Regions from separate parts of the Kitasatospora sp. NPDC058115 genome, predicted to be linked through region 2. Evidence: riboswitches for the same ligand, from Rfam matches in the RefSeq annotation. Region 2 holds a riboswitch; the other holds the start of a gene.
The links. A riboswitch is a leader RNA that binds a small molecule or an ion and turns the genes downstream of it on or off. The one in region 2 is predicted to bind S-adenosylmethionine.
Positions count from the first base shown of each region.

Region 1: another riboswitch for S-adenosylmethionine. It lies ahead of thrC (threonine synthase); the one in region 2 lies ahead of ACFVVL_RS10790 (aminotransferase class V-fold PLP-dependent enzyme).

Region 1 is NZ_JBHVTL010000007.1:188,940-193,497, reverse strand. Features, by position in the region: gene ACFVVL_RS10065 (trehalose-6-phosphate synthase) at 1-642, opposite strand, end outside; gene ACFVVL_RS10060 (glucosyl-3-phosphoglycerate synthase) at 705-1,745, opposite strand; SAM riboswitch class I at 1,907-2,038, shown strand; gene thrC (threonine synthase) at 2,055-3,335, shown strand; gene ACFVVL_RS10050 (MoaD/ThiS family protein) at 3,396-3,671, shown strand; gene ACFVVL_RS10045 (cold-shock protein) at 4,258-4,461, shown strand.
Region 2 is NZ_JBHVTL010000008.1:61,281-65,838, reverse strand. Features, by position in the region: gene ACFVVL_RS10800 (rhomboid family intramembrane serine protease) at 1-632, shown strand, start outside; gene ACFVVL_RS10795 (Lrp/AsnC ligand binding domain-containing protein) at 629-910, shown strand; gene ACFVVL_RS10790 (aminotransferase class V-fold PLP-dependent enzyme) at 951-2,315, opposite strand; SAM riboswitch class IV at 2,367-2,484, opposite strand; gene trpD (anthranilate phosphoribosyltransferase) at 2,593-3,669, opposite strand; gene ACFVVL_RS10780 (hypothetical protein) at 3,827-4,252, opposite strand.

The DNA.
Region 1 (4,558 bases), on a different contig from region 2:
GATGCCGGTCAGGACGGCCTCGGAGACGTCGTCGGGCAGCAGCCGCAGGTACTCCGGCGGTGCCCAGGGGGTGTGCGAGAAGTGGCCGATCCGCAGGTCGGGGCGGGCGGCGCGGAGCAGCGCCGGGACGAGCGAGAGGTGGTAGTCCTGCACCAGGACGGCGGCGCCGGGGGCCGCCTCGGCGGCGAGCGCCTCGGCGAAGGCGGTGTTGTAGTCGGTGTAGGCCTCCCACTCGGTGCGGAAGCCGGCGTCGAAGGCGGGGGCGGTCGGGGTGTTCCAGAGCAGGTGGTGGACGAACCAGAGGGTGGAGTTGGCGACGCCGTTGTAGGCGCGGGCGAAGGTCCGGGGGTCTATGTCGAGCATCCGCACGGCCTGTCCGCCGACGTCGTGGCCGGCCCGGTCGAGGCGGCCGTCCGGGGCCTCCCGGGCGGCCCGGCGGTCGGGGTCGGAGAGCGCGGCACAGACCCAGACGGCGTCCGGGTCGTCGATGGCGGAGAGCCCGGAGACCAGGCCTCCGCCGCCTCTGCGGAGGGTCAGCGTGCCGTCGTCCGCGGTGCCGAAGGACACCGGCCCCCGGTTGGACGCCACCAGGACGGGGGCGGCGCCGGTCGGATTCGAACGCTCGGTCGTGTCAGGGCCCATGGTTGGTTGGTTGCCGGGGGTCCGGGGTGGCAAACCCCCCTGGGCCTGACACGTGGGTCAGGTCACGACCCCCGGCTGACCCGGAAGCCGGGCTCCCGGCGGCGGGTGGCGTACTCGGGGACGGTGTGCATGGGCGGGCGTTCGACGGCGGTCACCGGGTGGGTGTGGGCGGTGAAGGCGCGGGTGCGCGGGTCGCGGGTGAACTGGGTGAGCCGGGGGTGCAGCAGGTCGGCGGAGGCCTTGAGCCGGTGGGCGCGGTCGAGCCGTTCCAGCGCGGTGCGGTAGATGGTGGCGGCCATCCGGCCGAGCGCCTGGCCGTCCTGGTGCCGGTGGTGGCGCACGCCGACGTCCACCTGGGCGAGCGCGTCCAGTCCGGCCGTCTCCAGGGCGTCCACCAGCAGGCCGAGCTCGACGCCGTAGCCGGTCGGGAAGGGCAGCCGTTCGAGCAGCGAGCGGCGGGCCGCGTACTCACCGCCGAGCGGCTGGACGAAACCGGCGAGTTCCGGCCAGTGCAGGTTGAGCAGCGGGCGGGCGACCAGTTCGGTGACCCGGCCGCCGCCGGCCGGCACCACCGCGCCGTCCGTCTCCAGCGGGCGGTCGTACATCGCCTTGACCAGCTGGATGTCCGGTTCGGTGAGCAGCGGGCCGATGATGCCGGAGACCAGGGCCGGGTCGAACTCGCGCAGGTCGGCGTCCACGAAGCAGACGATCTCGCCGCGGGTGACCAGCAGCGAACGCCAGAGCACCTCGCCCTTGCCGGGGGCGGCGGGCAGCCGGGGCAGGATCGCGTCGCGGTGCACGACGGTCGCGCCGGCCCGCGCGGCGACCTCGGCGGTGGCGTCGGCGGAGCCGGAGTCGACCACCACCAGCTCGTCGACCAGCGGCAGCCGCTCCATCAGCTCGCGGCGGATGATCCGGACGATCTCGCCGACGGTGGCCTCCTCGTCCAGGGCGGGCAGCACGACGCTGACCGTGCCGGCCGGGCCGAGCGCGCGCTTGGCCGCCGGCAGCGTGTGCACCGGGCGGTCGGCCGCGCTCCACGAGCGCCGGCGCAGCCAGGACGCCGTCTCGGGGAGGAGCTCGGGGGTCGGTTCGGGGGGCACGGTGCTCTCCTCGGCGGGCTCGGGGACGGGGCCTGGTGGGACGGGGCATCTCGCGTGGCGGACGGTGCCGTTCGGGGTTGACGCCTTCGGATACAGTCTTCGTACAGCGGTCGGACCTTCGCACGCCGGGGTCACCGCTGAGCAGGACCACAACTTCACAGAGCTCATCCAGAGGGACTGAGGGAACGGCCCGTTGACGTCCCGGCAACCTTCTCGCACGGCTGGCGTACGGCCCCGGCGGGACAGGTGCCAATTCCGGCCCGGGCGCGACCGCGTCACGGGGAAGATGAGGAGAGAGGCCTCCGCCACATGTCCATCGACACCGCCGCACCCGTCACGGTCGACCTCGGCCCCGCCGCCCAGCTGTCCTGTCGCGAGTGCGGAACCCGCTTCCCGCTCGGCCCCAGCTTCGCCTGCCTGGAGTGCTTCGGCCCGCTGGAGATCGCCTACGACTTCGGCAGCGAGGGCGCCGAGGAGCTGCGCAAGCGCATCGAGGCCGGTCCCGCGTCCATCTGGCGCTACGCGCCGCTGCTGCCGGTGCCCGCCGACGTCGCGAGCAAGCCGAACCTGAACCCGGGCTGGACCCCGCTGGTGAAGGCCGACAACCTGGGCCGCGAGCTGGGCTTCACCGCGCAGCTGCACGTCAAGGACGACTCCGGCAACCCGACCCACTCCTTCAAGGACCGCGTGGTGGCCTGCGCCATCGAGGCGGCCCGCGCGTTCGGCTACACCACGCTGTCCTGCTCCTCGACCGGCAACCTGGCCGGCGCGGTGGGCGCGGCGGCGGCCCGGGCGGGCTTCCGGTCCTGCGTGTTCATCCCGCACGACCTGGAGCAGGGCAAGGTCGTGATGGCCGGGGTGTACGGCGGCGAGCTGGTCGGCATCGAGGGCAACTACGACGACGTGAACCGGTTCTGCTCGGAGCTGATCGGCGACCCGGCCGGCGAGGGCTGGGGCTTCGTCAACGTCAACCTGCGGCCGTACTACGGCGAGGGCTCCAAGACGCTCGCCTACGAGATCTGCGAGCAGCTGGGCTGGCGGCTGCCGGAGCAGATCGTGATCCCGATCGCCTCGGGCTCACAGCTCACCAAGATCGACAAGGGTCTGCAGGAGCTGATCAAGCTCGGCCTGGTCGAGGACCGGCCGTACCGCATCTTCGGCGCCCAGGCGGCGGGCTGCTCGCCGGTCTCGGCCGCGTTCAAGGCCGGCCACGACGTGATCCGGCCGGTCAAGCCGGACACCATCGCCAAGTCGCTCGCGATCGGCAACCCGGCCGACGGCCCGTACGTGCTGGACATCGCCCGGCGCACCGGCGGCGCGGTCGAGGACGTGACGGACGAGGAGGTCGTGGCCGCGATCCGGCTGCTGGCCCGCACCGAGGGCATCTTCGCGGAGACCGCGGGCGGCGTGACGGTCGGCGTGCTGAAGAAGCTGGTCGAGACCGGCCGGCTGGACCCGTCGAAGGAGACCGTCGCGATCAACACCGGCGACGGCCTGAAGACCCTCGACGCCGTCTCGGAGGCCGGGATGACCGCCGTCATCCGGCCGACCCTGGAGTCCTTCCGGGGCGCCGGCCTGGCGTCCGCCTGATCCCTCCACGCTCCACCCGCCCCCCCGCGCCGCCCCCGCGCCCGCACCGAGGAGACCCCCATGAGCGCCAACGTCCGCATCCCGACCATCCTGCGCACCTACACCGGCGGCGCCAGCGAGGTGCCCGCCGAGGGCACCACCCTGGGCGAGGTCATCGCCGACCTGGAGAAGAACCACGCCGGGATCGCCGCCCGCATCCTGGACGACACCGGCAAGCTGCGCCGCTTCGTCAACGTCTACGTGAACGACGACGACGTGCGCTTCGCCGAGGGCCTGGCGACGGAGATCAAGGACGGCGCCAACATCTCGATCATTCCGGCGGTCGCCGGCGGCTGAGCCCCGCCGCGCCCGTTCCCGCCGGGCGGATGTGCCGTTGACCGGCCGTCCGCGACACGGAATTCCGTGCCGCGGACGGCCGCGCGTATTTTGGCGGGAATATTTTCGGTCCCGGTCGGAGTAAAGTGTCGCTCGACCGGGAACAGGGGCCGCCCTCCTCCCCTTGTCCGGGAACGAATCCACCGCACCGCCACCGCCGTCGCCGGCCGCCCCTCGGGACGGGGCCGGGCGTGGGGCCCCGGGAAACATGTCAGGCCGGTGTCAGAATTCTGACAGGGATTTTGGGTAATACGTCCGCTATGTCCGGTGGGAATTGCGGCTTTCCTGTGGATTGCGCCCGTCCTGTCCGCTGCGGCTCCGGGTGAATTCCCCGACATTGGCCCTGTTGCAGAGGGCGTCGATCCGGATACATTCAGCCGCGGTCGACGCAATCGCCCGTTCGCCGGATGCCGTTCGGCGGACCCGGGAGGATTGCGGCATGCACGGCCGCGCCCAGGGGGGGTTCCCCGGGCCGGCCTCCAACCAGACCCGCGTCCGCAGACCTGCGGGGGCGTGAAGGGCCAGCACAGCACTAGGGGAGTTCGGAATGGCTCAGGGCACCGTCAAGTGGTTCAACGCGGAGAAGGGCTACGGCTTCATCGCGGTCGACGGTGGTGCGGACGTCTTCGTCCACTACAGCGCGATCCAGATGGACGGCTACCGCACCCTTGAGGAGGGCCAGCGGGTCGAGTTCGAGATCTCTCAGGGGCAGAAGGGCCCGCAGGCGGACATGGTCCGCGCGGCGGTCTGACCTTTCCGACACCCAGGAGTTCGGCTCGGCCCATCGGCTGGTGCGCCTCTTGCTTCACGGCGGGCCCGTGCGACACACGTCGCACGGGCCCGCCGTT
Region 2 (4,558 bases):
TGACCGGACACCCGCTGACCGCCGGCCAGCTCGCCGAGGCCCCCGACCCGGTGCCGGGCTGCCCGGCCGCGCCCACCCCGGGCAAGCACCCGGCGCTGTCGGTGCTCAGCGCGCTCTTCCTGCACGCCGGCTGGCTGCACCTGCTCGGCAACCTGCTCTTCCTGCACGTCTTCGGCCCGACCGTGGAGCGGCGGCTGGGGCGCGCCCGGTTCCTCCTCTTCTACCTGGCGTCCGGGGCGCTCACCACCTACGGCTTCGCCCTGGCCGAGGCGCACTCGGCGGACGCGACCAGGGTGCTGATCGGCGCCTCCGGGGCGATCTCCGCCGCCCTCGGCGCCTATCTGCGCCTCCACCCGCGGGCCCGGGTCACCACGCTCGTCCCGCTGCTGCTCTTCCTGCCGCTGCGCTTCCCGGCCTGGCTGGTGCTGGGGCTCTGGTTCGCCCTCCAGTGGTGGTCGGTGCACTCCGCCGGGCCCGGTGTCGCGTACCTGGTGCACGTGATCGGCTTCGCGTCCGGTTTCCTCTACGCCTGCACCCTCGGCGGGCGCCGTCCCCGCGCCACCCGCCCCCGCGACGGCACCGGCGGCGCCCGATACGCTGGCGGCACCTCACAAAGGAGTACGCCACCGTGATCACCGCCATCGTCCTGATCAAGACCAGCGTCGACCGCATCCCGGAGATCGCCGAGGCGATCGCCGCCATCGAGGGCGTCAGCGAGGTCTACTCGGTGACCGGCGGCTACGACCTGGTCGCGATGGTGCGGGTGGGCCGGCACGACGACCTCGCCGAGGTGATCCCCGGCCGGCTCAACAAGGTCCCGGGCGTGGCCCACACCGAGACCCAGATCGCCTTCCGCACCTACTCCCAGCACGACCTGGAGGCCGCGTTCGCGATCGGCCTGGACGAGTGACCCGGACAAGTGGCCCGGGACGAGTGCGGGCCGGGGCCGCTCAGCCCTCCCGGCGGGTGTCCGCGACGCAGCGGCCGCCCTCGTTGCGGTAGGTCCAGGCCGCGCCGTCCGTGACCAGCTCGCGGACGGCCTTCAGGAAGCGGTCCACGTGCTCGTCCGGGGTGCCGGCGCCGAAGCTCACCCGGATCGCGTTCAGGCTGCGCTCGCCGGGCAGCGAGGGCTCCGGGGCGCCGCACTCCGAGGGCGCGGCCTCCTCGTCGCCGAGCAGGGTGCGCACCAGCGGGTGGGCGCAGAACAGGCCGTCGCGGACCCCGATGCCGTACTCGGCGGACAGCGCGGCCGAGAAGTGCGAGCTGTTCCAGCCCCGGACGACGAAGGAGAGCACGCCCACCCGGTCCGAGTCGGCGCCGAACAGGTTCAGCACCCGGACCTCGGGGACCTCGGCCAGCCCGGCCTTCAGCCGCGCGACCAGCGCGCGCTCACGGGCCTCCAGGGCGTCGAACCCGGCCTCGGTGAGCGCCCGGCAGGCCGAGGCGATCGCGTAGACGCCGATGACGTTGGGCGAGCCGGCCTCGTGCCGGGCCGGACCGGTGTGCCACTGCACGGCCACCGAACCGTCGGCCTCCCGGGCCACCGTGCGGGTGGCGCCGCCGCCAGCCAGGTAGGGGTCGGCCGCGTCCAGCCAGTCGGCCCGGCCGGCCAGCACCCCGGCGCCGAACGGCGCGTACAGCTTGTGGCCGGAGAAGGCGATCCAGTCGACGTCCAGCTCGCGCACCGAGACCCGGTGGTGCGGGGCCAGCTGCGCGGCGTCCAGCACCACCCGGGCGCCGTGGCGGTGGGCGGTGCGGGTCAGCTCGGCGACCGGCCAGAGCTCTCCGGTGACGTTGGAGGCCCCGGTGACGCAGAGCAGCTTCGGGCCCTCCGGCGCCTGGGCGAGCGCCGCGTCGAAGGCGGCGACCGCCTCGGCGTGCGAGCGGGGGGCGCGCAGGTAGGTGACCGGCAGACCGGCGTGCGCCCACGGCAGCAGCGAGGCGTGGTGCTCGGTCTCGAAGGCGAACACCTGCGTCCCGGCCGGGACGGCGCCGGCCAGCAGGTTGAGCGAGTCGGTGGTGGCGCGGGTGAAGACCACCTGGTCGCCCTCGCGCAGGTCGAGGAACTCGGCGACGGTGCGGCGGCTCTGCTCGAACAGGTCGGTGGAGAGCTGCGAGAGGTAGCCGGCGCCGCGGTGCACGCTGCCGTAGTAGGGGGCGTAGGCGGCGACGTCGTCCCAGACCCGCTGGAGCGCCGGGGAGCTGGCGGCGTAGTCGAGCGCCGCGTAGTCGACCTTCTCGCCGTTGGCCAGCGGGACCTGGACGTCGTGGCCGAGGACGGCGAGGGGGGCGCAGAGGGAGGTCGAGAGGGACATGAGGATGCACTCCTGTACGGGTCAGGGACCCCGGGAGTGCGATCTGTCCGGCGTCCGCGCTTGCCACGCGGACCCATCGCCACGTGACCCGGTCCTCACCCAGGGCACCCCGCCACGGACGGAGGGTTGCCGGACAGCCAGCTGGGGCTTGACGCTGTCGCTCATGACCTGGCGAAGACTCTAGGTCGCGGCCGTCCCGCGGTCAAACGGGCGTCCGCATCCCGGACATGGGTCGGGGCCCGCCGGGAAGGACTCCCGGCGGGCCCCGACTCCCGTGTCACGCCCGGGCGGTGGCCTCGGACCAGTGCTTCAGCAGGTCCTGCGCGGCACCCGAGTCGATGGCCGCCGCGGTGCGGCGCATCGCCGCCCCGAGCTGCTCGGCGAGCGGCGCGCCGGTCAGGTCGAGCGCGACCAGCGCGGCCGCCGAGTTCAGCACCACCGCGTCGCGCACCGGCCCGCGCTCCCCGGCCAGCAGCCGGCGCGCGACGTCCGCGTTGTACACCGGGTCCCCGCCGCGCAGCGCCTCGATGCCGACCGGCTCGATGCCGACCTCGCGCGGGTCGAAGGAGGTCTCGGTGACCTCGCCGTCCCGGACGATCCAGACCCGCGAGGTGGTGGTGATGGTCAGCTCGTCCAGCCCGTCGTCGCCCCGGAAGACCAGTGCGCTGGCTCCGCGCTGCGCCAGCACCCCGGCGATCAGCCCGGCGAGGCGGGTGTCGAAGCAGCCGACGGCGTGCGCGGTCACCCGGGCCGGGTTGGTGAGCGGGCCGAGGATGTTGAAGGCGGTCGGCACCCCGAGCTCGCTGCGGGCCGGGCCGGCGTACCGCATCGACGGGTGGAAGGTCGCCGCGAAGCAGAAGGTGAGCCCGACCTCCTCGGCCACCTCGGCGACCCGGCGCGGCCGCAGGTTCAGGCTGATGCCCAGCTTCTCCAGCACGTCCGAGGAGCCGCTGGCCGAGGAGGCGGCCCGGTTGCCGTGCTTGACCACCTTGGCGCCGGCCGCCGCGGCCACGATCGCCGACATCGTCGAGATGTTGACGGTCTTGGCCCGGTCGCCGCCGGTGCCGACGATGTCCACCGCCGGGCCGGGGATGGTCAGCGGCTCGGCGTGCGCGTACATCGAGTCGACCAGGCCGGAGATCTCGTCGACCGTCTCGCCCTTGGCCCGCAGCGCCACCATGAAGCCGGCGATCTGCACCGGGGAGGCCTCCCCGCTCATGATCCGGTCCATCGCCCACGCGGTGGCCGAGCGGTCGAGGTCCTCCCCCCTCAGCAGCGCCGACAGGATGTCCGGCCAGGTGCGGACCACCTGCGCGGGCTCGCTACCGCCGTTCGCAGGGTTCACGTTCACCATGGCTGACTCCAGCTCTCGCTCCCCGCGGACGGGGAAGGACGTAGGGACGTCGGTCAGCCTATCGAGCGGCGGGGTGCCGGGGCCCCGCCGTTCACCCTTCTTCTCTTGTGGTGAGACGCCGGGGTGGGACGCCGGGCGGGACCCCCGGGCTGCGGGCCTAGCGCGCGGCGGGCGCCCGCTTGGCCATCCGGGCCCGCAGCAGGGTCGCGACGGCCTCCGCCAGCGCCACCGGGTCCACCGGCTGGGAGATCGCCGCGTCGGCCCGGCTCCAGGCCGCCAGCCAGGAGTCCTGCGGCCGGCCGATCAGCACCAGCAGCGGCGGGCAGCCGTAGATCTCGTCCTTCAGCTGCCGCGCGAGCCCGAGCCCGCCGGCCGGCACCGCCTCGCCGTCCAGGACGCAGAGGTCGATGCCGCCCTTCTCCAGCGCCTTGAGCACCGCCGGAGTGGTTGCGCACTCCAGGTACGCCAGCTCCGGAAGGTCCTCCGCGGGCCGCCGGCCGAGAGCGGTCAGCACCTGCTCGCGGGTGGTGCGGTCGTGGCTGTAGACCAGAACGGTCAACGTCTCGTCGGTCGTGTACGCCATGGGCCTGCTCCCTCACGTGTGATCCGGACCACGTTCGCCTCTCCCCGGATGCTACTCCCGATCACCCGCCGCCGAGCCCTTCCCGCGAGATCCCTCCCGACCCGCCGCGCCCGCCACTGGTCCGGGCGGAGCACGGCGCGTCACCCCCACCCGCACGGACCACCCGTACGGCGGACGGGTGGTCTCTCCCCTTACTACCGACGGCCCCGCGGGCCCGCCGCGACACGCCGCAGGGGGCCCTGAAGGGCCCCTTCGAGGAACCGTCAGAAAAGGGACACCGGGCTGCTCAGCAGGGGTACGCACAGC